One region of the Serratia sp. GW822-FHT06E05 genome, then DNA from elsewhere that is predicted to be linked to it. Evidence: predicted binding sites of a transcription regulator. Region 1 holds the regulator's gene; each other region holds the start of a gene.

Evidence for each region. The regulator PhoB, encoded in region 1, activates phosphate uptake and scavenging genes when phosphate is short. The targets are predictions, from matches to a motif close to CTGTCATAAAACTGNCNNAT.
Region 2: opgB (phosphatidylglycerol--membrane-oligosaccharide glycerophosphotransferase) is a predicted target of PhoB. The motif match lies at 4,846-4,865, and genes of this name have one in related genera.
Region 3: glpT (glycerol-3-phosphate transporter) is a predicted target of PhoB. The motif match lies at 3,120-3,139, and genes of this name have one in related genera.

The regions. Positions count from the first base shown of each region.
Region 1 is NZ_JBXALM010000012.1:153,259-160,914, forward strand. It holds gene licT (BglG family transcription antiterminator LicT) at 94-936, opposite strand; gene sbcC (exonuclease subunit SbcC) at 1,132-4,383, opposite strand; gene sbcD (exonuclease subunit SbcD) at 4,380-5,612, opposite strand; gene phoB (phosphate response regulator transcription factor PhoB) at 5,837-6,526, shown strand; gene phoR (phosphate regulon sensor histidine kinase PhoR) at 6,551-7,656, shown strand, end outside.
Region 2 is NZ_JBXALM010000002.1:452,602-460,257, reverse strand. It holds gene AC1RKC_RS09775 (AMP nucleosidase) at 769-2,229, opposite strand; gene opgB (phosphatidylglycerol--membrane-oligosaccharide glycerophosphotransferase) at 2,394-4,697, opposite strand; gene AC1RKC_RS09765 (ABC transporter substrate-binding protein) at 4,990-5,721, shown strand; gene AC1RKC_RS09760 (ABC transporter substrate-binding protein) at 5,774-6,709, opposite strand; gene AC1RKC_RS09755 (ABC transporter permease) at 6,738-7,505, opposite strand; gene AC1RKC_RS09750 (ABC transporter ATP-binding protein) at 7,502-7,656, opposite strand, start outside.
Region 3 is NZ_JBXALM010000004.1:243,368-251,023, forward strand. It holds gene yigL (sugar/pyridoxal phosphate phosphatase YigL) at 1-411, shown strand, start outside; gene glpQ (glycerophosphodiester phosphodiesterase) at 447-1,526, opposite strand; gene glpT (glycerol-3-phosphate transporter) at 1,610-2,965, opposite strand; gene glpA (anaerobic glycerol-3-phosphate dehydrogenase subunit A) at 3,331-4,974, shown strand; gene glpB (glycerol-3-phosphate dehydrogenase subunit GlpB) at 4,964-6,235, shown strand; gene glpC (anaerobic glycerol-3-phosphate dehydrogenase subunit GlpC) at 6,232-7,431, shown strand; gene AC1RKC_RS13205 (DcrB family lipoprotein) at 7,478-7,656, opposite strand, start outside.

The sequences.
Region 1 (7,656 bases):
TTCGATCGCATGCTGCTCGCCCAGGCACAGGCCGAAGGGTTGACGTTGGTTTCCGCCGTACGGCATTCGGGTGTTTGACGCCCGTCGCTAAACCTATCTTGCCTCGCTTTCGCTGCGCACCCGTTCGATATGAATGGTCAGAAACATCATCTCTTCCCGCGTGAGTTGATGCTGATAGTTTTTTTCGATGTGTTGATTGATCTTGCCTGCGCAGGCGAAGGAGTCAGGGTACTTTTCTTTGACCACCAGATAGAGTGAGTCGTCATCGCTGTCGACGTAGTTTTTACCCAGTAGACGCTGGGCGAAGAACTTCAGGTGAGTGATAAAGCGGTGATAGCTCAGGGCTTCTTCGTTGTAGTCAAAACGGAAATGGTATTTGACGATATTCAGGATTTCCTGCATGACGCGAGTGATATGCAGGGTGTTGTGCATTTCATCGTTCAACTGGGCGTTGACCAGGTGCAGGGCAATAAACCCGGCTTCGTCCTCCGGCAGCGTGGTGCCCAGCCGTTCGGCGATCAGCGTCAGTGCCTCCAGCCCGACGGCAAATTCGGCCGGGTAGAGCTTCTTGATTTCCCACAGCAGCACGTTTTTGATGTCCAGCCCCTGGGCATGGCGCTGCAGCGCAAAGTGGATGTGATCGGTCAGCGTGATATAAACGATGTTATGCAGCTTGCCCGGCAAGCGCTGGCGGGCGAGGGTGATGATTTTGTCGGCCGTGGTCACGCAGGCCAGGGGGATCTCCGACAGCAGCGTTTTAAAGCGCTCAGCCATTTCGCTGCCGTTAAGGGTGAAGACCTTCTCGATCAGGTTTTCGTCCAGCAGATCGCCAGCCTTCTTTTTAAAGCCGATACCTTTTCCCATAACCACCGTCTCTTCCTGACGGTCGTCCAGCGTAATCACCACGTTATTATTAAGTATTTTTGCGATCTTCATGGTTTTTCCCGGATGTTTCAGCATGCTGAAAACGAAAAAACCTGACGTCCAGGAGCGATCCCGTGCGTCAGGTTTTGCCTGTATATTTACAGTAACAATCCTGTTATCGATAGCATCATAAACCTTGTCAGCGGCGGCTCAATGTTTTTGACCGGGGAGTGACGCCACGGTCACATTTCCGAGCTCAGGGTCACGTTATTCCAGCCGGAACTGCGGCTCCAGCCGGCTGATACCCAGGCCGTTCACCTTTTTCACCTTAATCTGCACTGGAATACGATCTTTCATGGCTTCAACGTGGCTGATCACGCCGATGGTTTTGCCGGAGGCGTTCAGGCTGTCCAGTGCGTCCAGCGCGGTGTCCAGAGTTTCCGCATCCAGCGTACCGAAGCCCTCGTCAAGGAACAACGAATCGATACTGGTCTTGTGGCTGACCAGATCGGACAGCGCCAGCGCCAGCGCAAGGCTCACCAGGAAGCTTTCACCGCCGGACAGGGTTCGAGTGTCGCGCAGTGCGTCCGCCTGCCAGGTGTCCACCACCTGCAATTCCAGTGCATCACTGGTTTTGCGCTGCAGCAGATAGCGGCCGTGTAACCGGCCCAACTGGTTATTGGCCAGGTACACCAGATGATCGAGCGTCAGTCCTTGGGCAAACTTACGGAATTTATCCCCCTCTTTGGAGCCGATGAGCTGATTGAGGTAGCTCCAGTCGTCGTACTGTTGCTGACTTTGGCTGATTTGCTCAAACAGCGACTGCTGATTGAGACGGCGCGCGGCATCACTTTCCAACTGGTTGCGAACTTCACCCTGTCGGAGCTGCAGAGTTTTGAGCTGCTGCGCCAGCGCGGCCAGATCCTGGCCCAGGGTTTGGGGATCGGCCTGGCTTTCATCCAGCCCTTCCGGACGCTGTTGGCGTTGCTGTTCCAGATTGGCTACGGCCTGGGTCAGCAGGGCGCTGGCTTCAACCTGCCGTTGTTTCAGCTGCTCTTTGCGCCGTTGCAATTGTTGGCGCTGATCGTCATTCAATAGCGCTGCGTTGAAGGCCGCTTCGTCGTCGAATTCGCTGGTGGACAACGCTTGCAGCCAATCTTGCTCCGCCTGTTGCAGCCGTTCGGCCAGGTGCAACAGCTGTTGCTGCAACCCGGTGAGTTGCCCGCCAAGACGATCGCGTTGTTCCTGCGCCTTCTGCCAGTGCTCTGCGGCCAGTTGTATAGCCTCTTCGCAGGCCGTCTGCCGGGCACGCAGCTGTTCACGCACCTGCACGATTTGCTGTTCGCCAAACAGCGCCAGCCGCTGCGTACGTTGTTCGCCCAGAGCTCGCTCTGCTTCTTGACGCTGTTGCTGCAGGCGTTGCTGCTGCGATTGGGCCTCGGCGTGGCTTTTTTCCAGCAGTTTGAAACGCTCGTCCAGCAGTGCCTTTTCTTGCTGCGCCTGTTGCTGCTGTGTCTGCAGTGCGGCCAACCGGTCTTTAGCCTGCTGTACCGCCTGGGCTGCCTGCTCGTGTTGCAGCAGACCGGCCTGAGCCTGACGCTCCTCATTGTCGCAGTCGCTTAACCACTGGCTAAGGCGAGCGGTGTCCTGCAGATCAAAATCAAACGCCAGAGGCGTGCTGAGGGTTTGCCATTGCTGACGATGAGCGGCCAGCTGTTGTTCATCTTGGCCGATAAGATGTTGCTGGCGCTGCAGTTGCTCTTTCAGGCTTTCGCAGCGGGTGCGCAGCTCGGTGCCCTGGGTGTACAAAGCCTCGGTTTTGACGCGCATATCGGCCAGACGCAGTGCTGTCTCAGAGGGTTTTACCGCCTGATACTGTTCGATGGCCGGATGTTCGGCTGAGCCGCACAGTGGACAAGGTTCGCCAGTTTGCAGGCGAGCGCGTTCCGCCTCCAGGCTGACGATGCGTTGCTCCAGCTCAAGGGCTTTCTCTACGTCCGTCTGATGTGCTTTTTGCTGTTTGTACTGCTGGCGTGTTTCTTCAAGCTGCTTTTCAAGCTCGCTGAGCTGGGTCTGACGGGCCGTGAACTCCTTGCGTTGTTGTTCCAGACGTTCGCTGACCTGGCCAAACAGCGAGGAGAGGGTAAATAATTGCTGGCGCACCGGACGCAGCTCGGCCAGTTCGGTCTGACGTTGGCGCAGCGCTGTTAGGGGGGCTTGAGCTTCCAGCGCATTTTGCTGCTGTTGCTGCGCTGCCAGTGCGGCAGTGAGGCCGTTAAGCTGCTCCTGCTGCTGTCCGGCTTGGGCGGTGAGCCGGGCTCGTAAAACCTCAAGTTGTTCCAGCTCCGCTTGTTGCTGAGCGTACTGTTGCGTGGCGGCATCGCAGGCCTGTTGCAGTTCTGTCTGCGTTTTTTGCAACTGGGTTATCTGGTGGTCGAGCGGGACGATCTGCTCGTCGATCAGACGTTGTTGGATCTGCTGGTGTTCGACATGCGCCTGCAGTTGAGCACGTGCTTGTTCCACTGCCTGCTGCAACGGGGTCATCTGGGCAAGCTGTTGCTCCTGTTGCTGCGTCAACTGGGCAATCTGCTGTTGTAGCGCCTGTTGATCGCTGCGGTAGCGGTTGCGTTCGTTGAGCAGTGGGCGCAGTTTCTCTGCCGGCTCGCTGCGCGCCAACTGCTGAAGTTGCGGTTCTGCCTCAGCCTGCTCCTGTTGTACGGCGCTCAACTGACGCTGGTATTCCTGCTGTTTCTGCTGCGTCTGCTGCCATTGCTGTAGCCAGTTTAACGCCCGTTGCTGACGCTGGGTCTGTTCGCTGAGGGCATTTTCCTGCGAACTGAGCTCCACGAGCTGGCTTTCCAGCTGTTGGCGCTGTTCTTCGTTCAGCAACTCAATGCCGCTGGCGCGCTGATGCAACGCGTCCAGATCGGTTTTGGCCTGTTTGTGCTGCTCGAAAACGCGCTCGGAAAGCTGGCCGTAAATCTCGGTGCCGGTCAACTCTTCCAGCAGTTCGGCGCGATCATTGGCATCGGCATTCAGGAAGGCAGCGAACTGCCCCTGAGACAACATCATCGATTTGGTAAAACGACCGAAATCCAGCCCGGTGATCGCGGCGGTAAGATCCAGCTTGTCGCGGACTTTATCGGCCAGGATTTTGCCGTCATCGCGCAGCGCCAGTTCCACCTTCGGCGCCTGCAGGTTGCCGTCCGGGGAGTTTTTGGCACGGCGCTGGCTCCAGAACGCGCGGTAACCGACACCTTTAACCTCAAACTCGACCTCCGCCAGCGACTCGGCGGTGTGGCGGGTCATCAGCTCATTTTGGCTTGGCGTGACATTCAGGCGCGGCGTCTGGTGGTACAGTGCCAGACAGATGGCGTCCAGCAGGGTGGTTTTACCCGCGCCGGTGGGGCCGGTGATGGCAAATAATCCGTTGCTGGCGAAGGGCTCGGCGGTGAAGTCTATCTTCCATTCCCCCTGCAGCGAATTGAGGTTTTTTAATCTCAGGCTGAGAATTTTCATTGGTTCGGCTCCTGATCCTGGTGCCGTACGGCTTCGACCACCTGTTGGAACATCTGACTCATTCGCTGTTTGCGCGCTTCGGCCATCTCGGGTTCCTGCGCCAGCCGCCGCTCAAAGACCTCGGTGACGCTTAGTTCGTTGAGCGTTTCTTTGTCTTGTTGTTCAATGGCCTGGTGACGCTGCTCCTTACTGCGGCGCAGCAGCACGACCTCTACCGGCAGTTGATCGGCCAGCAGCTGAATGCGACGCTGAATGTCGCTAAGGTAATCCTGGGTCGCCACTTCGATATCCAGCCATACCGGTAATTCACCCTGATAATCGGCGAACAGCCGTAATTGCTGCTCGATCTGCGCCAAATCTCCCTTAATGAGCTGCATCGGTTGGAAGCTTGGGATCTCCAACGCGCTGACCTGTTGCAGGGCACCCGCCGCGAAATCCACCATAAACACGCTTTTGGCCTTGCCCAACTCGTCAAAACTGAGCGGGATAGGGGAGCCGCTGTAGCGAATATGTTCAGATTTGGCGACGTTTTGCGCGCGATGAATATGCCCCAGCGCGATGTAATCGGCCGGCGGGAACGCCTGTGCGGGGAAGGCGTCCAGCGTACCAATATAGATGTCGCGCACCGAGTCGGACGTGGTGACGCCGACGGTGGTCAGATGGCCGGTAGCGACGATGGGCAGCGGCAAGCCCAGCGCATCACGGCGCGCACAGGCGGCCTGGTACAGGGTGTGATAGTGGTCGGCGATAGACTCTTGCAGCGCCTGCTGTTTTTGCACCCCGGACTCACCGGCGCGGCTGGTGAGCAGATCGCGCGGGCGCAGAAAAGGAATGGCGCACAATACCGCACCCGGTTGGCCGTCGCGTTGATTCAGCACCAGCACCTGTTGTTCGATTTCGCTCTGCGCATTGGCGATCACGGTGGTATTCAGACAGGAAAGTAATTCACGCGATTCATTTAAGGTGGCCACGGAGTCGTGATTGCCGCCCAACACCACCAACTGGCAGCCGGTACGCTGCAGTTCCACCACGAAGCGGTTATACAGCTCGCGGGCGTAGCTTGGCGGCGAGCCGGTATCGAACAGATCCCCGGCGACAATCAGCGCATCCACCTGGTGTTGTTCAATCTGTTCGATCAGCCAGTGCAGAAATGCCTGATGCTCGGCGGCGCGGCTTTTGGTGAAAAAGTACTGGCCAAGATGCCAGTCAGAGGTGTGGATCAGGCGCATGACACTCCCGGGGCGATAGGGTAATGGCGGTGATTATAAAGGGCGTTGCGGCGGCTGTCGTGACGCAATCATTATGACAACTGAATGATTTTTCTTTGACGTTGGAAATAATCGCTATGCTTACTGCCTATAACAGCCCGCTTTTTTCATAAAAGTGTCACAAAACTGACGCATAATGGCGCCCGCAATCAACTGTGATCGCTAACACATTGGCAGGATTGACGATGGCAAGACGCATACTGGTGGTGGAAGACGAAGCGCCGATCCGTGAGATGGTGTGCTTTGTGTTGGAACAGAATGGTTACCAACCGTTGGAAGCTGAGGATTATGACAGCGCCGTGACGCGCCTGTCTGAGCCGTTCCCTGATTTAGTGTTGCTCGACTGGATGTTACCCGGGGGATCCGGCATTCAGTTTATTAAACATATGAAACGTGAAGCGCTGACCCGCGATATTCCGGTGATGATGTTGACCGCGCGCGGTGAAGAAGAAGACCGGGTGCGCGGCCTGGAAGTCGGGGCGGATGATTACATCACCAAACCCTTCTCACCGAAGGAACTGGTGGCGCGCATCAAGGCGGTAATGCGCCGTATTTCACCGATGGCGGTGGAAGAAGTGATTGAAATGCAAGGGCTGAGCCTGGACCCTTCCTCACACCGCGTGATGGCTAACGAACAAGCGCTGGATATGGGGCCGACCGAGTTCAAGCTGTTGCACTTCTTTATGACCCATCCTGAACGCGTTTATAGCCGTGAGCAGTTGCTTAATCACGTCTGGGGCACTAACGTTTATGTGGAAGACCGCACCGTTGACGTGCACATCCGTCGGCTCCGTAAGGCGTTAGAGACCAGTGGTCATGACAAAATGGTTCAAACCGTTCGGGGCACCGGCTACCGATTCTCAACGCGCTACTGATCGCGCCGCGCTGGAGAATATGCCGTGTTAGAACGTCTATCCTGGAAGAGGCTGGCCCTGGAGCTGGCCCTTTTCTGCCTGCCTGCCTTACTGTTGGGGCTGATTTTCGGTTATCTGCCCTGGCTGCTGCTGGCCTCCGTGCTGGCGGCGTTGGTATGGAATTTCTACAATCAACTCAAACTTTCCCACTGGCTGTGGGTTGACCGCAGCATGACGCCGCCGCCTGGCCGCTGGAGCTGGGAACCGCTGTTTTACGGCTTGTATCAGATGCAGCAACGGAACCGTCGTCGGCGCCGTGAGCTGGCGCTGTTGATCAAACGCTTCCGTAGCGGAGCGGAATCGCTGCCCGATGCGGTAGTGATGACTACCGTCGAAGGCAATATCTTTTGGTGCAACGGGCTGGCGCAGCATTTGCTGGGTTTCCGCTGGCCGGAAGACAATGGCCAGCACATTCTCAACCTGTTGCGTTATCCGGAGTTCAGTCACTATCTGCAACAGCAGGAGTTCTCCCGCCCTTTGACGCTGCAACTGAATAACGAGCATTACGTCGAGTTTCGTGTGATGCCCTACTCCGAAGGGCAATTATTGATGGTAGCCCGTGATGTGACCCAGATGCGTCAACTGGAAGGGGCTCGGCGCAACTTCTTCGCTAACGTCAGCCACGAGCTGCGCACGCCGCTGACGGTATTGCAGGGTTACCTGGAAATGATGAGCGACGAAGAGCTGGATGGTTCGCTGCGCGGTAAGGCGTTGGGCACCATGCAGGAGCAGACTCGCCGCATGGACGGACTGGTCAAGCAACTGCTGACGCTGTCGCGCATCGAGGCGGCGCCTAACGTTGAAATGAACGAGCGGGTTGATATCCCCCTGATGTTGCGGGTGTTACAACGTGAGGCGCAATCGCTGAGCGGCGGCAACCACGAAATCACCTTCCGGGTGAATGAGCAGTTGAAAGTGTTCGGTAACGATGACCAACTTCGCAGTGCGGTGTCGAATCTGGTGTATAACGCCGTCAATCATACGCCGAAAGGCACCAATATTGAGGTCAGCTGGCAGCAGACGCCAAACGGCGCGCAGTTTCAGGTCAGTGATAATGGGCCGGGTATCGCGGCCGAACATATTCCCCGTTT
Region 2 (7,656 bases), on a different contig from region 1:
CTGAGTATGAAAAGTTAAAAAGCCCGCCGAAGCGGTAATGCCGTTCACTTAAGCCTGACGGGCATTTTTTATTCGGTCCCTGAAGGCTCAGTGCAGGCAGAATTGCCGTCAATATCCCGCATTTCTCTACCACCGCAATGAACGGCAATTGGAGGGGCCGTAGGCGCGGCCCCTCCACCCGCGCCCTCGCTTAACACCCTCTGTCCGCTGCGCGGATACCCTTGCTGCACCCGCGTTGTCGGGCGGGTCGGCTACGACAAACCTCCCTGTTAGTCTCGCCTCAACCGGCCTTCCCTGGCCGGTTGCCCCTGACAACGCCGCCTTGCTCGGCAGAGGGTGATGCGCGCCAAGGTCAACACCCGCATCAGCAGCCACTGGGCAACTTATCCCCTGAGTTTGACGTTGCGTGATGAAAGACAATGAAAAGGGTGAGATGAGCACGCTGTTGGCTGCCCTTGAAGACGTCGAACGCAGGAGCGGCGCATAGGCGAAACCGCCATGGACGGCGGTTTCAGGCGAGACAGGCAGGGACGCCTGTCGTAGCCGGCCGTGATGCGGCGTGATGAAGTGAGAGTCGTTGGCACAGCCAACCGTCTGATAGGGCAAAGGCGCGGGTTGCAAGGGACCGCGCCTACGGTCCCTTGCTCGGTCGGAGTTTAAGAACCTCATGGAGCTTTACCCGTTTATCGACCGAAAAAACATCGAACTGGCCTAAAAAACACCTTAAGTGAACGGCATTGTGCCGAATCGGGCCCAGATCCTTCGCCATCAGCGGAACGGCGGCTCGTTAAAGGTACGCAGCTTGCGGGAATGCAGGCGATCGCCCTCGGCGCGCAGCAGGTCGATAGCGCAGATACCGATCTGCAGGTGTTCCGAAATGGCCCCTTCATAAAAGCGGTTGGCCTGGCCGGGCAGCTTGATTTCACCGTGCAGCGGTTTGTCGGACACGCACAACAGCGTGCCGTAAGGCACCCGGAAACGGTAGCCCTGAGCGGCGATGGTGGCGCTTTCCATATCTACCGCGACGGCGCGGCTGAGGTTAAAACGCAGCGCCGAAGCGGAATAGCGCAGCTCCCAGTTGCGATCGTCGGTGGTGACCACGGTGCCGGTGCGCAGGCGTTGTTTTACCTCTTCGCCGGGCATGCCGCTGACCATTTTGGTGGCGTCATACAGCGCACGCTGTACTTCGGCAATGCTGGGGATCGGGATATCCGGTGGCAGCACCGAATCCAGCACGTGGTCGTCCCGCAGGTAGGCGTGCGCCAGCACGTAGTCGCCAATCGACTGGCTTTCGCGCAGGCCGCCGCAGTGGCCGATCATCAGCCAGGCGCTGGGGCGCAGCACCGCCAGATGGTCGCAGATGGTTTTGGCGTTGGAGGGGCCGACGCCGATATTGATCAGCGTGATGCCCTGGCCGGTGCGCGAGATCAGGTGGTAGGCCGGCATCTGGTGGTTTTTCCACGCCAGGTCGGAGACCGCCTGATCCGGTGCGGTGGTTTCCGGCGTGATATAGATGCCGCCGGCGCTCGACAGCGCAATATAAGGACTGGCCGGATCGGCTATTTCGGCGCAGGCCCAGCGAACAAACTCATCCACATAGCGGGTGTAGTTGGTGAACAGCACGAAGGGCTGAAAATGCTCCACCGGGGTGCCGGTGTAGTGCCGCAGCCGCGCCAGCGAAAAGTCGGCGCGCAGGGCGTCGAAGTGCGAAAGCGGGAAGGTGCTGGTGGCGTGAAACAGGCCATCGGCAGTCTCATCGCCAATTTGCGCCAGCTCGGTGGTGGGGAAATGCTGCGCCAGGCTGGCGCTCATCGACCGATCCAGCATCAGGTTTGAACCGTCGATCACGTAAGGGAAAGGTATTTCCTGCTGTGACGGCCGCACTTCGATATGCGCATCGTACTCCCCGGCCAGCATGGTCAACTGTTCTGTCAGATAATGGCGGAACAGATGCGGGCGGGTGATGGTGGTGGTATAGCAACCGGTGTGGGTGAAACGGCCATAGGCGCGGGTTTTGGTTTGACCGGGCGATTTCCCGTCCCAGCTGACGCGCAGCTCAGGGTAAACAAATAGCCCTGCCGCGCGGGTCTGCGCGTCGGGCAGACTGCCATGGCTGATAAAGTCACCGACCGCCTGGCGCAGCGCCTCAACCGAGGCGACATACAGCGCTTCCAGTTGTTCGACTGCCTGAGCGGGGGTAAGGCCGGTGCCGGATTGCTGACTGCTCATACTTTCTCCTTGGTTCTCCCGGCTATGCGGCGGGGAGGCATACGGATGCCGATATCAATTCACAGCAACAGGTTAGCCGAAGATGAGCGCAAAAGCTTTGGAGAAACGGCAGGGGGCGAATAAATTCGCCCCGAATAACGCGGACGCCGCATGCAGCGCGATGATCAGGAGGCGGGGGCAGCCTGTTCCACTTTCAGCGAGACCAGGCCAATACCCAGTTTCTTCGGTACAAAACCGCCGCTGGCACCTTCTTGTGGCTCCGTGGGGGCCGGCGGCGTGATGCTGATGTTTCTGGCTCCGGCAGGGTTGTCGAAGCGCAGCGTCACGGTGGTGTCCTGTTCGCTGAGCGTCACAAACTGTTCCTGATTGCCGACGCGCACCGAGATAGGTTCGCCGACGTTTTTACCGTAGGCGCGGGCGCGCAGCACCAGATCGAATGCTGATGGCAGCGGATCGACGTAATCAATATTCACCGTCGGCGCCAGGTTGGCGTCTGACCAACGGCCCCAGTCCTCGACGCTGGAAACACCGGTGATCGCCTTCACCTGTTCCGGCATGCCCGGCAGCATAAAGGCGATGGCGTCCGCGTGATATTTAACGGCGGCGTCGTCGACTTTCAGTTTATCGACGGCGCTTTGGTAGGCGGCGATGCTATCGTTTGGCGGACGCTCAAAGTCTATTTTGCCGCGATAGCTGCCCCCTTTGGCCTGCACGATGTGCGGTGGGGCGGCCAGGCTGCCCGACGCGACGCAGGTGTCGGTGCTCAACGCCAGTTCTGGCGACCACACCCGACCGATTTCATAACATTTGTCGACCCAGACGAATTTCTCACCCGCCCCCAGTCCGGCAAGCTGTTTTTTCAGCGGCGTGGACAGGTAGACGTTAAACATCGGCTCAATTTTGTTGTCCGTCACCTTCAGAATAAACGGCACCTTAAAGGTGATGCCGGAGAAGGTAAAGCGGTTGCCCCGATCGTCGAGACTGTAGTTTGTGATGCTGTTCGGGAAGCCCCATTGCTTGACCACCGCCGGTTTCCAGGCGTTGATTTTTTCGTCGATATTCAAAAACAACGTCGCCAGCGTTGGGCTGGACAGGCTGCTGCGACCGAGGCCAATGTAGTTATCGCCACCCATCACGTCCAGCACGGTAGCGCCGTTGTCCAGCGTGCTGCGCTTCTCGTTATGCAGCGCGGTCTGCGGGCGGGTGCCGTCGATAATAAAGAACAGGTTGCGGCGTTTCTGCTTGGTCAGGATGTCATAGGCGGTATTGTTCATCGCCAGATGGTCCGAAGACACCACGATAACGGTATTTTTGAAGTACTCGGACGCCTTGATTTTGTCGATCAGCGCGGCGATATGCTGTTGGCTGCAGGCTACTGCGCTCAGCGACCGATTCTCTTTATTCTGCCAACGGAACGACTTTTTGCTGCAGCTGGCGGAGATAAAGCCGTCCGGGTGATGGGTGTCCACGGTCAAGGCGAACAGCGAGAACTTTTTGTTCTGCTTCGACAGCTCGATGAATTTGTCGAACACCACGTCCAGCACGGTATCGTCGTACCAGCCCCAGTCATTTTTGTAGCCGGGGTCGCTAACCTGTCCGCGTAATTCCTTAAAGCCGTAGGCATGGTCAAAACCGTGCGATTTCAGGAAAGTGTCCTTGCCGGCGAAGGCCAGCTCGGCGCCCTGATAAAAGTAGTTGTCGTACCCGGCGGATTTCAGCACGTCGCCCAGGCAGACGTTTTCCGGGTAAAAGGTGGATACCGCGCTGGAGGCGTTGCCGTCAAAGGGCGCAAACAGTGGGATACCGCACTGTGAAGACACCATACCGGCGATGGTGTAACCGGTGCCGGGCAGCTGTTGGGTATTGCTGAAGTCGATGCTGTTTTCGCGGTGCTGGTTCAGTTCGTCGGTCAGGCCGGGGAAGGTTTGTTGGTCGAAGTAGGTTCTCTCCAGGCTTTCAGCATAGATATACACCAGGTTCGGCGCTTTGCCCTGTACGGTTTTCTTCGGTGCTTTGTAATAGGTGTCAAAGTCGGCGGTATCGCCGCTAATCTGGCTCTTCACCAACAGCGAGATGTCCTGAAAGGCGGGAGTAGTGCCGACGGAAAACAGCGCCAGCAGCACGGCGAGCACGCTGTAAACCACGCTGCTGCTTTTCGCCTTGCGCCGTACCAGACTCCAGGTCAGCAGGGTGAAGATCAGCGCCAGCACCGCCAGCAGGCCGACAAACGGCAGCAGGTATTTACCGACGCCGGCGCCCTTCAGGCTGCTGGTGAGGGTGTAGATCACCGCATCGGTAATGCCGTCACCGGTAAAGTAGTTGCTGGCGATCAGCACCACGTTGAGGATCAGATAGCTGCCCAGCAGCGTCAGCAGGGTGGCCAGCCACCAGCGGTTGGCGGCGGCACGGGTGCGGTAGATTAAAATTGAGGCTAAAAAAAGTGCAAACGAGATTAATGCTGAAACCATCCACCGTACCCTGTCTGATTAAAAAGGAAATCTTAACTGCCCTGGCAAACGCCGCCGACCCAAGCACGACGCGAAAGAGGAAGGGTATAGCGCATTGAAAGCGCCAGGGTCAATGCGTGTTTGCGCTGCCCTGGCGTGGCAGAGTGCGATCGGTCGTTTTTGTGACAATAGTGTGACATGAATCACGCCAGCGAGGCGAAAAGCGGCTGAATGTTGCTCATCCGAGGTTTGGCTCTAGCCTTAATGGAGAGCGTCGACGAAACACCTTCACCCTTTTTTTCAGGAGAAAGCCATGCATAGCATTCCCGCCGCCGTACTCGATGATTTGGCCCCGCAGGGGATCCTGCGTGCGGCCATCAATCTGGGCAATCCGGTGTTGGCGCAGAGGGGGCCAGACGGCGAACCTCAGGGGGTATCCGTGACGCTGGCCGGCGCGCTGGCCCGCGAGTTGGGCGTGGCGCTGGAGTTGGTGACCTATGATGCCGCAGGCAAGGTTTTTGCCGCGTTGGAAACCGGAGACTGGAACATCGCCTTTATGGCCATCGAACCAGTGCGGGCGGCGCAGATCGCGTTCAGTGCGCCTTATGCGATCATTGAGGGGACCTATCTGGTGGCCCAGGCGTCTGCCTGGCAACAGGTTGCCGAACTTGATCGGCCCGAGGTGCGCATTGCCGTAGGCCAGGGAGCGGCTTACGACCTGTATCTGTCGCGAACCTTAAAGCAGGCGCAACTGGTACGTGCCGATACCTCCGCCGACGCGATCGCCTTGTTCCTCGAACAGGGGTTGGATGCGGCTGCGGGCGTGCGTCAACCGTTGCTGGCTGCCGCAGCGCAAAACCCGGGGTATCGAGTGCTGGCCGGGCATTTCACTGCCATCCAGCAGGCCATGGCGGTTCCGCGACAAAAAGCGTCGGGGGCGGCCTATGTGCGTGATTTTGTGGAGCGGTGCAAGGCGAGTGGCCTGGTGCTGCAGGCTTTGCAGCGCAGCGGTCAGGGTGACGTTACCGTCGCGCCTTCTGCCTGAGGGGGAATGGCAGGGGCGCGACATACAGCGCCCCTGATAAAGCGAATAACCTTTAATTCAGCTCCACCGCGTATTGCTCCACCGGCGTGATTTTTTTGATCAGCTTGTTGTCGAACAGGAATTGTTCGTAGGCTTGATAGCGCGCTTTATCCAGCTTCGCCGGATCGGTTGCGAACAGCGGCAGGCTGGCTTGCCAGGCCTGTTTGTTCAGCTCGGTATTGAGTTCCGGATGGGCTTTGGCGAACGCCAGCCAGCTTTCCTGCGGATGGGCGTGCAGATAGTCGCTGCCTTTTTTCAGCGCCGCGAGGAATTTTTTGATTTTCGGCTCGGCCAGCGAATCGCGATTGGCGACGATAATCAGCTCGTCGTAGCTCGGCACACCGTAGTCTTCCACGTTAAATACCACCGGATCTTTGCCCTGCAGTTTCAGCTCCAGCGCTTCAATGTTGCGATAGCCGCCGATTACCGCATCGACCTGGCCCGCCAGCAGGGCGCTGGTCAGTTGGAAGTTAACGTTAATCAGTTTGGTTTCATTGGGGTTGAGGTGTTCATGCTCAAGCATGGTCGCCAAGGTGGCTTGTTCGATGCCGCTGACCGAATAGCCGATTTTTTTACCCTTAAGTCCTGCCGGGGTGGTGATGCTTTTATCCAGCGTCATCACGGTATTAAGCGGTGAGTTAATCAGGGTGCCTACGCGCACCAGCGGCAGGCCCTGATCGGTAAAAAAGTGCAGCTGCGGCTGGTAGGTGATGGCCAAATCGGCCTGTTTTGCCGCCACCAGGCGCGGCGGCAGCGCCGGGTCGGAAGGGGGCACAATCTTGACGTCCAACCCTTCGGCCTTGAAGGCGCCGATCTGCTCGGCCACCATGATGGGCGCGTGGTCGGGGTTAATATACCAGTCGAGCACCAGCGTCAGTTTTTCCGCGGCATTGGCCTGGCTTGCCAGCGTGGCGCCGAGCAGCAGCCCGCAGACGGTATTTTTAAGCATGGTTGTTACCCTTGTTGTTGTGAGGCGATCAATCATTTTCCGGTGCCCAGTCGATCAGGCGCAGCAATAGCGCGTCTACCGTCACCCATAGCAAGACGGTCATCAGCACCAAAATAAACAGCGCGGCAAAGCAGATGTCGGTCTGCATGCGCGCGTTGGCGTTAAGCATGACGTAACCCAGGCCTTCCGCCGAGCCAACCCATTCGCCGATGATGGCGCCGATAGGGGCGACGGCGGCGGCCATCCGCAGTCCGGAACCGAAAGCCGGTAGCGCTGCCATCAGCCGCACGTGACGCAGTTGGGCCCAGGGAGAAGCACGTAGGGTACGGGCCAGATCGAGATAATCGTTATTGACCCGGCGTAGCCCATCGAAGAAGGCGGAAGTGACCGGGAAGAAAATCACCAGCACCGCCATTACCACTTTGGCGCTCATGCCAAAGCCGAACCACAGCACCAACAGCGGCGCCAGCGCAAACACCGGGATCGCCTGGCTGGTCAGCACCAACGGCATCAACCAGCGCTGCAGGCGCGGCGAAAAGATCATGCACAGCGCCAGCGTGGCACCGAGCAAAACCCCGGCCAGCAAACCGCAGGCGATCTCCGAGGCGGTGATCAGCGTGTGATAAGCGAGGTACGCCCGGTTGTCCCACAGCGCCTGTGCCACCGCCGAGGGGGAGGGCAACAGGAAGGCGGGGATATCGCCCAGCGTGGCCAGTGCCCACAGCAGCAACAGGCCGGCGAACACCGTCAGGCTGCGACGCATCCGCGACAGACGGCTTTCAGGGAGGTTTTTCATCCGGCGGCCCTCACCAGTTGCAGCAGCAACTCGCTCTGGCTTTTCAGCAGCTGAGGATTGTCCGGCGCTCGCGGCGGTAAGTCCTCGATAACATGACTGTCGTCCAGCCCCGCCGGATAACGGGACAGCACCAGCAGGCGGTGGCTTAGGC
Region 3 (7,656 bases), on a different contig from region 1:
TACCAGTTGTTCGAACCGGGCCTGTTGGAAACCGACGGCGTGTGCAAGGTGTACTTCACCTGCGACGATCACGAAAAGCTGCTGCCGCTGGAAGATGCCATCAATGCACGCTGGGGCGATCGGGTTAACGTCAGCTTCTCGTTCCCAACCTGTCTGGAAGTGATGGCGGGTGGCGTGTCAAAAGGGCATGCGCTGGAAGAAGTGGCCAAGATCATCGGTTATACGTTGAAAGAGTGCATCGCCTTCGGCGACGGCATGAACGATCTGGAAATGCTGTCGATGGCCGGTAAAGGCTGCATCATGCGCGACGCGCATCAGCGTTTGAAAGATAAACTGCCTGAGCTGGAAGTCATTGGCTCAAACGTCGACGACGCGGTGCCACATTACCTGCGGAAAATGTTCCTGGGTTGATATGAACAGGGCGCCTTGCGGCGCCCTGATTGGTATTACTTGTGCTGGCCCTGCTTTTGCAGGAATTGCACGCCCTTGTCAGGGAAGTCGGTGAACACGCCGTCCACGCCCGCCTGGTTGTAAATCACGTCATACAGCTGATTCACGTCGGTCACGTAGTCTGGCAGCGCATCGGCGCGGATGGTGAATGGGTGCACCGCCAACTTGTTGGCATGCGCTTCTTTCACCATGTCGGTCAGCACCACCTTGCCCGGCTTGGATTTTTCCGCCACCACCAGCATGTGGTAGTCCGGTCCGATGCCGTCGGCATACTGGGCGATTTGCTTCATCGCGCCCGGTTTGAACATCCAGTCATAGTCGTATTCCACCCATTTGCCGTCGGCTTTCTGCTCATAGGTTTCCTGCCACTTGTTATAGGCGATCAGTTGGATCAGCTTCAGATCCATGCCCATTTTCGGTTCCAGCTCGGTTTTAATCCGCTTCAGCTCGTTGGCATCGAAGCATTGCAGATAAACGTTATCGCCCTTGCCGGTGTAGCCGTACTGTTTCAGAACCGCCAGCACCTTGCTGGAAATGTCTTTCCCTTCCTGCTTATGGAACCACGGCGCTTTGATTTCCGGGTAAATACCGATGTTTTTGCCGGTTGAATGATTCAACCCCTGCACAAATTCGATCTCTTCCTGGAAGGTATGGACGCGGAAGTCGGATTTACCCATCGGGAAACGACCCGGGTAGCCCTGTACCTTCTTGCCATTTTCGATCTCAAAACCTTCGGTGAACTTCAGCGACTTGATTTCAGGCAGCGTAAAGTCGATGGCGTAATAACGGCCGTCTTTGCGCGCGCGGTCCGGGAAACGCTCTGCTACGTCGGTGACGCGATCGAGGTAGTGGTCATGCAACACCACCAGCTCGTTGTCCTTGGTCATCACCAGATCTTGTTCGAGGAAATCCGCGCCCTGCGCGTAGGCCATGGCCTTCGCCGGCAGCGTGTGTTCCGGCAGATAACCGCTGGCGCCACGGTGGGCGATCACCACCTTGTCGGCGGCTTGTGCGGCGCTGACCATTGAGGTGGCCAGGATAATCCCTGCCAGCAGGGCTTTGACTTGAGTCCGCATATTGTTGTTCTCCATGTTGTAGGTGCAGGGGTAGTAAAAAGGCCGCAAGGCGGCCTTTAAATAATGCGAAAGTTGTATGACGCTTAACCGCGTTTGTTGGCAGCGATTTCCGCGTGGTGTTTTTTCTCGCTCATCATGGTCAGCAACAGCAGCACTACCGCGCCGATGCTACCGCCAATCATCACCATAAAGCCGCCGTCCCAACCGAAGTAGTCAACGGTGTAGCCGACGATGGCGCTGGCTGCAACAGAGCCGCCCAGGTAACCGAACAGACCGGTGAAGCCTGCGGCGGTGCCGGCGGCTTTCTTCGGTGCCAGTTCCAGTGCGTGCAGGCCGATCAGCATGACCGGGCCGTAAATCAGGAAGCCGATGGTGATCATACAGGCCATATCGATGCCAGGATTACCGACCGGGTTCAGCCAGTAAACGACGGTGGCAATGGTCACCAGCGTCATGAAGAACACGCCGGTAGCGCCGCGGTTACCCTTGAACACCTTGTCCGACATCCAGCCGCACAGCAGGGTGCCCGGAATACCGGCATACTCGTACAGGAAGTAAGCCCAGGAAGACTTGTCCAGCGCGAAGTGTTTCACTTCTTTCAGGTAGGTCGGTGACCAGTCCAGAATGCCGTAACGCAGCAGATAAACGAACACGTTAGCTACGGCGATGTACCACAGCAGTTTGTTCGGCAGGATGTATTGCATGAAGATCTGCTTGGCCGTCAGCTCTTCTTCCGCTTTGTCGGTGTAGTCGTCCGGATAATCGTTTTTGTATTCTTCAATCGGCGGCAGGCCGCAGGATTGCGGGGTGTCGCGCATCAGGGCAAAGGCGATCAGGGCTACCAGAATGGCACCGAAGGCCGGCATGTACAGCGCCGCGTGCCAGTCGTTGAACCAGGCCATACCCAGCAAGAACAGCAGCGGTGGCAGACCGCCACCCACGTTATGGGCGCAGTTCCAGACCGAAACGATACCGCCACGCTCTTTCTGCGACCACCAGTGCACCATGGTACGGCCACAAGGCGGCCAGCCCATGCCCTGGAACCAACCGCACAGGAACAGCAGCACGAACATGACCGCGATGCTCGATGTCGCCCATGGAACGAAGCCCATGAACAGCATGACCGCAGCAGCCAAAATCAGGCCGGCGGGCAGGAACACGCGAGGGTTGGAGCGGTCAGAAACCGACCCCATGATAAATTTGGAGAAACCGTAGGCGATGGAAATACCGGACAGCGCGAAACCGAGGTCACCGCGGCTGAAGCCCTGGTCAATCAGGTAAGGCATGGCCAGGGTGAAGTTCTTGCGCACCAGGTAGTATGCGGCATAACCGAAGAAAATCCCCATAAATATTTGCCAGCGCAATTTACGGTACAGCGGGTCGACTTTGTCGACCGGCACACGTGAAATGTGTGCTGCCGGCTTAAAAATACTCAACATGAGCGCCTCCGATGGCTTTATCTAGTTATCACATCAATATGATCTTTTACGTTCATTTGATGATTGAGCGGATATCGAATGTGGTGTTTTTTTGTTCCATAACGAGCGTCATCCTAGTCAAAACCGCCTGGTGTCGCTGTGATGAATGGCGCAAATGTTACACTTTTATGAAACACCGGCGGATTTTGAGCGATTCGTTAACGTTATGAAATAGAAAAACGCCTAAAAATCGTGATTGTGATCACATTCGTGGTTTTTTGTGGACATTTTACTTTCGTTTTAAGTTCGTTATTGTTCCTTATCAAACAAAGACCCCAATGACTGTGGCCCAATAGGGCAATAACCACGGATCCAGAGGGAGCGTCATGAGCAGCCATTCAGCAGAAAACGAAACGGATGTGATCATCATTGGCGGCGGCGCGACCGGCGCGGGCATTGCTCGTGACTGCGCACGCCGCGGACTGCGTTGCATACTGCTGGAGCGTCATGATATCGCGACCGGCGCGACCGGGCGCAACCACGGCCTGCTGCACAGCGGTGCGCGTTATGCGGTAACCGACGGCGAATCTGCGCGCGAATGCATAGAAGAGAACCGTATCCTCAAACGCATTGCGCATCACTGTATTGAGCGAACCGACGGGCTGTTTATCACCCTGCCGCAGGATTCACTGGCTTACCAACAGCAGTTTATTGTCTCCTGCCACAGCGCCGGTATCAACGCTGAAGCTATTGATCCGCAGTTGGCGTTGCGGCTGGAGCCGGCAGCTAATCCGGCGCTCATCGGTGCCGTGCGCGTGCCGGACGGTACTGTCGATCCTTTCCGTTTGACCGCCGCCAATATGCTCGATGCCCGTGAGCACGGCGCGCAGATCCTCACTTATCACCAGGTGGTCGGTTTATTACGCACGGGCGATCGCGTTACCGGAGTGCGTGTTTTCGACCATCAATCGTCGCGCCGTTACGATATTCACGCCGAAGTGGTGGTCAACGCCGCCGGTATCTGGGGTCAGCAGATTGCAGAATATGCCGATCTGCGAATTCGCATGTTCCCGGCCAAGGGCGCTTTGCTGATCCTGGGTCATCGCATCAACAACATGGTGATCAACCGCTGCCGCAAGCCGGCGGACGCCGACATTCTGGTGCCGGGCGACACCATCTCGCTGATTGGCACCACCTCCACCCACATTGACTATGACCAGATCGACAACATGCTGGTGACCCCGCAGGAAGTGGACATTTTAATCCGCGAGGGTGCGTTGCTGGCACCTGAATTGGCGCAAACCCGAATTCTGCGTGCTTATGCCGGCGTTCGGCCTCTGGTAGCCAGTGACGACGACCCTAGCGGTCGCAACGTCAGCCGTGGCATCGTGCTGCTCGATCATGCCAGCCGCGACGGCCTGGAAGGCTTTATCACCATCACCGGCGGTAAGCTGATGACCTATCGGCTGATGGCGCAGTGGGCGACCGATAAAGTGTGTGAAAAGCTTCGGGCAGACAGCCCCTGCACTACCGCACAGGAGGCGTTGCCGGGTTCTCGTCAGTCGGCGGAAGAAACGGTGCGTAGCGTGGTGTCTTTGCCTGCCAGTATTCGTGGCTCGGCGGTTTATCGCCACGGCGACCGTGCAAACCGCGTACCGGCGGGGGATCGGTTGGACAACAGCCTGGTGTGCGAATGCGAAGCGGTGACCGCCGGCGAGGTGCGTTATGCGGTTAACTCTCTCACCGTCAATAACCTGGTCGATTTGCGTCGCCGTACCCGCGTTGGCATGGGCACCTGCCAGGGGGAGCTTTGCGCCTGCCGTGCCGCGGGGCTGCTGACACGCTTTAACGTCACCACCCCGCAGCAGTCGATCGACCAGCTATCGCATTTCCTCAACGAGCGTTGGAAAGGCGTCCGGCCTATCGCCTGGGGCGATGCGCTGCGCGAAAGTGAATTTACCAGTTGGGTTTACCAGGGATTGTGCGGGCTCGATGCCCGGGGGGAACAGGAGGCCGATGATGCGATTTGACGTAGTGGTGATTGGCGGTGGCCTGGCGGGTATGACCTGCGCCATCCGCCTGGCGGAACAGGGCAAGCGCTGTGCGGTGGTCAGTTCTGGCCAGAGTGCACTCTATTTTTCATCCGGCTCGCTTGATCTGTTGGCGCAACTGCCCGACGGCACCCCGGTGACAGAGCCATTGGCGGCGCTGTCCGCACTGGCAACACAGGCACCCCGGCATCCCTATGCGTTGATCGGTGCCGAGCGGGTGGCGGCGCTGTCGGGTGAAGCTGCATCGCTGCTACAGCGCTGTGGGCTTGATTTGCAGGGTGGCAGCGAACGCAATCATCTGCGCATCACGCCGCTGGGCACGCGCCGGGCCACCTGGCTCAGCCCGCAGGCTATCCCCGTTACGCCGTTAGGCGGTGAACTGCCGTGGCGGCACATTGCGGTGATCGGTATTGAAGGATTTTTGGATTTTCAGCCACAGTTGGCCGCGAGTTCCCTGACGCAGGCCCTGGACGTTCGGGCTGAGGTGGCGGATATGCACTTGCCGGCGCTGGACCGGCTGCGCAATAACCCCAGTGAGTTCCGAGCGGTAAATATCGCCAGGGTACTGGATCTGCCGGAAAACCTGACGCCAATGGCGGACGAGCTTCGGCGGTTGGCTGCGGACGCCGAGGCGATATTCTTGCCGGCCTGTCTGGGGCTGGAGGATGACGCGCCATTGGCGGCGCTGCAGGCGGCGGTCGGCAAACCGATTCGCCTGCTGCCGACGCTGCCGCCTTCGGTACTGGGGATGCGGTTGCACCAGGCGCTGCGCTCGCGATTACAGCAATTGGGCGGCGTTTTTATGCCGGGGGACAGCGTGCTGCGAGCGGATATTGAAGCCGGGCGAGTCATCGGTGTTTATACCCGCAACCACACTGACATTCCGTTGGTGGCGCAGCAGGTGGTGCTGGCCAGCGGCAGTTTTTTCAGTAATGGGCTGGTGGCGGACTTCGACGGCATACGTGAACCGGTATTTGGACTGGATGTCGACAGTAAGGCGGAGCGTGCAGACTGGAGTTGTCGCGAGCTGTTTGCTCCGCAACCCTATTTGCAGTTTGGGGTACGCACCGATAACCAACTGCGTGCCCTAAGGCAGGGAGAGCCTTTGAGTAACCTGTATGCCATAGGGGCGGTGACCGGCGGCTACGATCCGCTGCAGCAGGGCTGCGGTGCAGGTGTTTCGTTGGTGGGAGCATTGCATGTCGCGCAACAGATTGCGGCACAGGAGGAGCAACCATGAGCCTGCGCAAAGACAACAGTTTTGAGAACTGCATCAAGTGCACCGTCTGCACCACCTATTGCCCGGTGGCCAAGGTCAATCCGCTTTATCCCGGGCCCAAGCAGGCGGGGCCGGACGGCGAACGCCTACGGTTAAAAGATCCGGCGCTGTACGACGAAGCGCTGAAGTATTGCACCAACTGCAAACGCTGTGAGGTGGCCTGCCCGTCCGACGTCAAAATTGGCGATATCATTCAGCGGGCGCGTGCCGACTTTGCCCAGAGCAAGCCGACGCTGCGCGACGCCATCCTCAGTCATACCGATATCATGGGCTCACTGTCGACGCCGTTTGCGCCGATCGTCAACGCTGCCACCGGGTTAAAGCCGGTGCGCGCGCTGCTGGACAAGGCGTTGAAAATTGATCACCGTCGCGAACTGCCCAAATACTCGTTCGGCACCTTCCGCCGCTGGTACCGCCAGCAAGCGCAGGCCCAACAGCGTTACGCCGAGCAGGTGGCTTTTTTCCACGGCTGCTTCGTCAATTACAACCATCCACAGCTGGGTAAGGATCTGATCAAAGTTTTCAATGCGATGGATATCGGCGTGCAGCTGCTTAAGCGCGAAAAATGCTGCGGTGTGCCGCTGATTGCCAACGGCTTTATCGCCCAGGCCAAGAAACAGGCCAAGGTGAATGCCGAATCGCTGCATGAGGCGGTGTTGGAGCGCGGTATCCCTGTAGTGGCCACATCATCGAGCTGTACTTTTACGCTGCGTGACGAATACCCGCATTTGCTGGAGGTGGATACCTCGGCGGTGCGTGAACGGGTGGAGCTGGCGACGCGCTATCTGTACCGCCTGCTCAATCAGGGGCGCAGCCTGCCGCTGAAGCGCACGCCATTGCGGGTGGCCTACCATACGCCGTGTCACATGGAGAAAATGGGCTGGACGGCTTATACGCTGGAATTATTGCGGCAGATACCGGGGCTGGAGCTGGTGGTATTAGATTCGCAGTGTTGCGGCATTGCCGGCACCTACGGATTTAAATCCGAGAACTATGCGACTTCGCAAGGGATTGGCGCATCGCTGTTTCGCCAGATTGAGGAGAGTGGGGTCGATTTGGTGGTGACGGACTGCGAAACTTGTAAATGGCAAATCGAGATGTCGACCAGCAAGCGCTGCGAACACCCGATTACCCTGTTGGCACAGGCCCTGGCGTAGGGCGCAGCAGTGTGAACTGCGCCCTATAGGCTGAGTCAGTAAAAGTTTACTTGTTCAGTTTCAGCGTTTTGATGATGCCTTCGGCTTCACTTTGCGCCTGCTGCTGGTTATCCGCCGGCAGCGTCACCTGAATGGTCAGCATGTTGTTATCCAGCGTGCCGATCAGGATGGAGGAGTAGGCCTTCTCGCCGCCGCTGGTAATGATGCTGTCCAACTGACGCAGCG